2 regions of the Blautia sp. AM23-13AC genome follow, and region 1 is predicted to be linked to the other one. Evidence: riboswitches for the same ligand, from Rfam matches in the RefSeq annotation. Region 1 holds a riboswitch; the other holds the start of a gene.
The links. A riboswitch is a leader RNA that binds a small molecule or an ion and turns the genes downstream of it on or off. The one in region 1 is predicted to bind cyclic di-GMP.

Region 1 (3,369 bases):
GGCATACAATCTCCGCCAGAACGGCATTCCGCTCTGCCACGGTGACAGTGAACATATCAAAATCCGCAAAAAAGAGGATAAGCCGGGCATTGATATTTTGATTGACGGCGAGACAAAAGGCGAAAAAGTATTTATCCCGGTTGTCGTCAGCGTTTCCGGTATGACGGATCTTGTTTACAATGATTTCTACGTTGCGGACGGCGCCGATGTTACGATTGTAGCGGGCTGCGGTATCCACAACGGCGGCTGCAACGACAGCCGGCACGACGGTATCCATACGTTCCATGTAGGAAAAAATGCCAACGTGCGCTACGAGGAAAAGCATTACGGAGAGGGAAACGGAACGGGACAGCGGATTCTGAACCCGGTGACAAATATTGAAATCGGAGAAAATTCCGTTTTTACGCTGGATACCGTACAGATTAAGGGCGTTGACTCAACAATTCGTACGACGAATGTTGTGATGGATGCAAACTCCAAACTGTTCGTGCTCGAACGTCTGATGACAGACGGTGACCAGAAGGCAGAGTCGGATATTGAAGTATGTATGAACGGAAGCGGTTCTTCCGCACAGATTATTTCACGTTCTGTCGGAAAGGGCAATTCCTCCCAGGTCTTCCATCCGAAGGCAGTCGGCAAAAACAAATGCCACGCCCATATCCAGTGCGATTCTATCATCATGGATCACGCCCAGGTCGGATCTATTCCGGAGATCCAGGCAAAGCATGTGGATGCGGCAATCATCCACGAGGCGGCGATCGGACGGATCAATGACGAGCAGCTGTTGAAACTCAGAACGCTCGGCATGACGGAAGCGGAGGCGGAAAACGTCATTATTGAAAACTTCCTGAGCTGAAGAAAAAAAGGAAACAAGAGAAGTGTTTGCAACTTAATCAGCAGACACTAAATATAGATTATCGCAGCTGTCAGGAATTTCCCAGTCGTCACTGGGAAGAATCATGGCGCAGGAAAACCTGCCGTCGCTGATCACACTTGAAAAAATATGTGCAGCTTTGGGCGTGACATTATCGCAGTTTTTTCAGGAAGATAATTCAGAGAATCTGACAGAAAAACAGAAAGAAGTTCTAGGGATATGGAACGATCTGAGTACAAATGAGCAGGAAACAGTAATGTCAATGCTGCGTGGACTTCGGAAGTAGAAGAACAGTTCGAGTATATGTATCGGCTGTTCTTTTTTTATTTTTTGGCGTTAAAACGGTAATGTTTTTCTTGTGTACAGTAGAGTGCTATAGTATAATAAAACCAGTTTTTTGCATAAGTATTAAAGCTATAATATGGAAATCGGCAAACCAGATGAAAGTCTGGGACGCAAAGCTACAGGGCCTGTAAAATGGCAGCCAGTTGCATAAAATGAGGTGCACTGTCTGTCTGACAGTGCTTTTTTGTGGTGTTATTTCATAGACGTGACAATAATAAATTTTATTAGGGGGACTTGTAATGAAAAAGAAAAGATGGAGCAAGGTTTTGTCTGTATGTTTAGTGATGGTGACCTCTTTATCACTTTTGTCAGGATGTGGCGAGAAGAGTGCAAAAAAAGAAGACGAAGAAACCATCACGGTGTATTTATGGAACACAAACCTGTATGAAAAATATGCACCATACATCCAGGAACAGCTCCCGGATATCAATGTTGAATTTGTAGTAGGGAATAATGATCTGGATTTCTATAAGTTTCTTGATGAAAACGGTGGATTGCCGGATATTATAACCTGCTGTCGTTTTTCCCTGCATGATGCAAGTCCCCTGAAAGACAGTCTGATGGACCTTTCCACAACCAATGCGGCAGGTGCTGTCTATGATACCTACCTTAGCAATTTCAGGAACGAGGATGGAAGCGTAAACTGGCTTCCTGTGTGTGCGGATGCACATGGTTTTGTAGTGAACGAAGATCTTTTTGCAAAGTATGGTATCCCGTTGCCAACAGATTACGAGAGTTTTGTTTCCGCCTGCCAGGCATTTGACAAAGTGGGTGTTCGTGGATTTACGGCAGACTATTCTTATGATTATACCTGTATGGAAACACTGCAGGGTCTGTCTATATCAGAGTTGTCTTCTGTGGAAGGACGCAAGTGGCGGACGGTCTACAGTGACCCGGAAAATACAAAGAGAGAAGGTCTGGACGATACCGTCTGGCCAGAGGCTTTTGAACGTATGGAACAGTTTATTCAGGATACAGGGCTTAGTCAGGAAGATCTGAATATGGATTATGATGATATTGTTGAGATGTACAAAAGTAGCAAGCTTGCCATGTACTTTGGCAGTTCTTCCGGTGTAAAAATGTTCCAGGATCGGGCATTAACACAACATTCCTGCCATTCTTTCAGGAGAACGGTGAAAAGTGGATTATGACTACGCCATATTTCCAGGTGGCCTTAAACCGTGATCTGACAAAGGATGAAACACGCAGAAAGAAAGCAATGGAGGTACTGGATACAATGTTTTCAGAGGATGCGCAGAACAGGATTGTTTATGATGGACAGGATCTGTTAAGCTACAGTCAGGAGGTGGATATGCAGCTTACGGAATATCTGAAAGATATAAAACCTGTGATCGAAGAAAACCATATGTATATCCGTATTGCGTCAAATGACTTTTTCTCTGTTTCCAAGGATGTGGTTTCGAAGATGATCTTAGGAGAATACGATGCAGGGCAGGCATACCAGTCATTTAATTCTCAGCTTCTTGAGGAAGAAACTGCTTCTGAGGATATCGTGCTGGATTCACAGAAGTCGTATTCCAACCGTTTCCACAGCAGTGGAGGAAATGCAGCATATTCTGTTATGGCAAACACGCTACGTGGCATCTATGGGTCAGATGTGCTGATCGTAACCGGAAACAGCTTTACGGGAAATGTGCTGAAAGCCGGCTACACAGAAAAAATGGCAGGTGACATGATCATGCCAAATGGTCTGGCGGCTTACAGCAGCAAGATGAGTGGGGCTGAGCTGAAAGAAATGATCAAAAACTTTGTAGAAGGCTATGAGGGAGGATTTATTCCGTTTAACCGTGGTTCTTTGCCAGTGGTTAGTGGTATTTCTGTGGAAATTAATGAAACGGAAGATGGCTATACATTAAGTAAAGTTACAAAGGATGGAAAGGCAGTTCGGGATGAGGATGCTTTCACGGTGACCTGTCTTGCCACACCGCAGCATATGGAAACTTATCCTGTAGATGAAAATATGATATTTGATGGAGAAGCTACCTCTGTGAAAGATACCTGGACAGCATATGTTTCAGGTGGCAATGCCGTTCTTGCAGAAGCTGAAGATTACATAACCCTGAGGTGAGAAGAATGGATGTTAAGAATTCTAATAGAAATAGAAAGAAACCTGTCAGGAAAAAAGGATT
Region 2 (3,369 bases), on a different contig from region 1:
AGACCGATTTCCAGTGATGCTGCAGAGGAATATTTAGATGCTATTCTGGAAGCATGGAGTCCATCAGAAACAGGAGCAGAAGCAGTAGTTGATATTTTAACCGGAATATATAATCCGGGAGGAAAACTTCCGGTTACCGTTGCTTATGGAGTGGGACAGCTTCCGGTTTATTACAATCATCCATATGGTTCCTCCTGGGATCAGAGCGGCAGTATCGGTTTTGCCAATTATGTGAATATGCCGCACAGACCGAGATATTATTTTGGATACGGACTGTCGTATACAACATTTACATATTCGGATTTACATATCTCGATGGGAAATGAAAAGGCAGCAGATACGGTTCAGATCTCCTGCGCTGTTGAGAACACGGGAAGCTGTGAAGGAGATGAGGTTGTCCAGCTTTATTTACGAGATGAATATGCCAGCCTGACAAGACCAGTAAAAGAACTGGCAGGTTTTAAGCGCATTCACCTGCGAAAGGGCGAAAAGAAAACGGTATGCTTTGAGGTGAAAACGGATCAAATGGCTTTTCTGGACATTGATATGCACTGGAAAGTGGAAAAAGGACGATATGCAGTAGAGGTCGGAAGTTCTTCAGAAGATATTCGTTTAAGAGGAAGCTACTGTGTGAAAGAAAATAAATGGGTTGCGGGAAGAAACAGAGCGTTTTGGGCAAGTGCCGCAGCGAAATAAAAAGAACAGAACCGGATGCCATTTTATACAAAGCGGCATTCGGTTCTGTTCTTGCGGTATTCCCGTGGGGAGCAGTTCATTTTTTCACGGAAACATTTTCCGAAATAGGACTGCTGGCTGAAGCCGGTCTGCAGGGCGATCTGTCCGATGGGAAGTGTGGTTTCTGTTATCTCCGTGATTTGTTTTCTATGTTTTGGCAATATCTTAATAATTTCTGCAGATATTTTCATATTATTTTTTCGATATAATAAGTATACTTGTTGTAAAAAGGATTGTAAAGGTAGTCCAAATGGACAATAATAGTTTATCACATACAACGTGGAATTGTAAGTACCATATGAACCAGAGCAGGAAAACCTGCCGTCGCTGATCACACTTGAAAAAATATGTGCAGCTTTGGGCGTGACATTATCGCAGTTTTTTCAGGAAGATAATTCAGAGAATCTGACAGAAAAACAGAAAGAAGTTCTAGGGATATGGAACGATCTGAGTACAAATAAGCAGGAAACAGTAATGTCAATGCTGCGTGGACTTCGGAAGTAGGAGAACAGTTCGAGTATATGTATCGGCTGTTCTTTTTTTGTTTTTGAACGTTAAAATGTTAATTTTTTTCTTGTGTATAGTAGAACACTAAAGTATAATAAAATCAGTTTTTTGCATAAGATTAAAGCTATAATAAGGAAATTGGCAAACCAGATGAAAGTCTGGGACGCAAAGCTACAGGGCCTTTAAAATGGCAGCCAGTTGCATAAAATGAGGTGCACTGTCTGTCTGACGGTGCTTTTTTACGGTGTTATTTCATAGACGTAACAATAATGATTTTATCAGGAAAGAATGAGGAAAATAAAAGTATGAAAAAGGCAAAACGTTGTCTGATAGCAGTGGTGTCAGGTGTACTTGTAGCATCTGCTGTCTTGTCTGGATGTGGACAGTCAAAGAAAGAAGTATCTATAAATGATGATCATCTTACCGTTTATCTGTGGGAAAATCGTTTGATGAAAAATATTGCACCCTATATCCATGAACAGTTTCCAGATCAGGATATTGAATTTATTATAGGTAACAATGATACCGATTTATACAGTTATTTTAAAGAACATGATGAATTACCGGATATTATAACAGTACGTCGATTTTCTGGAACAGATGCACAGGACTTACAGCCTTATCTTATGGATTTTGCTTCTTATGATGTTGTTTCCAAGTATTATTCTTATGCGGTGCAATATTATAAGAATGCGGAGGATGAAATCCAGTGGCTGCCAATCTGTGGTATTCCGCAGACGATCATTGCCAACAAAACACTGTTTGATCAGTATGGCGTAAAGATTCCAGAAAATTATGAGGAATATGTACAGGCCTGTCAGCAGTTTTATGATAATGGCATAAAACCGTATTCCATGGATCTTAGGGAAGACTGGTCTAATAATGAAATCATCCAGGCGGCGGCAATCGGTGAGTTTACAAGCCTGGATGGTATTGAATGGCGAAACGGTGCAGAGACTGCAGCGGATGAAGTAAAGTTTGATGATGTATTATGGAAACGTATTTTTTCAGAAACCAGTCAGTTTCTTAAGGACTCGCATTTTGGTAAAGAAGATATCAATATTGATATCAATACAGGAACCCAGATGTTTGTCGAAGGAAAATCAGCAATGTTTCATGGACATCCGACGGTTATGCAGCAGCTGCAGAAACAGATGGATGCGGAGCTGATCCGTATTCCTTACTTTTCACAGACATCGGATGAATCCTATGTGTACATGACTCCGTCCTTAAACATTGCATTTAACAAAAACCTGGAAAAAGACCGGGAGAAACTGGATACTGCGCTGGATGTGCTGGATTGTATGATTTCAGAAGAGGGGCAAAAGCTGATTGCGGATGGAAGCGGTGTTATTTCATTGAATACAGATGTTCCAACCATGATGCAGGATGTGCCTGGACTGGAAGAGGAAATTAATCATAATGCTGTTTATATCCGATATTCCGCCCAAAAATCATTTGATGCAAGTCTTGAGGCTGTTCACGGATTACTGTCAGGGGAAATGGATGAAATACAGGCTTATGATACTTTTCGCAGTGTAATGAATCGTAAAGATCCAGAAGAAAAAGCAACGGTGAATTTTGAAAATGAATATTCCATTTCACTGAACGATAGAAATGGCCGTGATGCAGCATCTTCCATTTTAACTACGATCAGAGAAGAAAATGATGCACAGCTGGCTCTGGCACCATATTATTATTTCACTTCTTCTATGTACAAAGGAGAATGCACCAGCAGCCGGGTTGGCATGATGACAGCGAAGAGTTCAGATACACCATTATATGTTGCAAAAATCAATGGTAAACAGGTTTATGAACTCGTGGAAAATTATCTTGCTGATGCTGATGAGAATTTTTACGTAACCAATAAATACGAATTACCAATTGCATCCGGTATGAAAATGATCGTCAATCAAGAGGAAAGTGGATTTTCGTTAAAGGACTTAACAGTTAATGATAAGAAAATAGACAAAGAAAAGGAATACTCGATTCTTCTTACAGACACCACAATGTCTGTTTTGAAAAAAATAAATCTGAAATGTGAGATTGAGCAGCTTAAAGATACAACATTATCAAGTGCATGGACCGAAGCAATGTCAAATGGACAGCAGCCGTCAGCACCGGAAG

Region 2: another riboswitch for cyclic di-GMP. It lies ahead of DW642_RS11085 (ABC transporter substrate-binding protein); the one in region 1 lies ahead of DW642_RS16225 (ABC transporter substrate-binding protein).

What each region holds. Positions count from the first base shown of each region.
Region 1 covers NZ_QTUL01000004.1:171,831-175,199, reverse strand. Annotated here, with positions in the region: gene DW642_RS06900 (SufB/SufD family protein) at 1-856, shown strand, start outside; partial or broken gene DW642_RS06895 (helix-turn-helix domain-containing protein) at 915-1,160, shown strand; cyclic di-GMP riboswitch class I at 1,295-1,370, shown strand; gene DW642_RS16225 (ABC transporter substrate-binding protein) at 1,459-2,370, shown strand; gene DW642_RS16220 (hypothetical protein) at 2,367-3,308, shown strand.
Region 2 covers NZ_QTUL01000009.1:83,853-87,221, reverse strand. Annotated here, with positions in the region: gene DW642_RS11100 (glycoside hydrolase family 3 N-terminal domain-containing protein) at 1-696, shown strand, start outside; gene DW642_RS16800 (helix-turn-helix domain-containing protein) at 720-926, opposite strand; cyclic di-GMP riboswitch class I at 1,373-1,448, shown strand; gene DW642_RS11085 (ABC transporter substrate-binding protein) at 1,548-3,369, shown strand, end outside.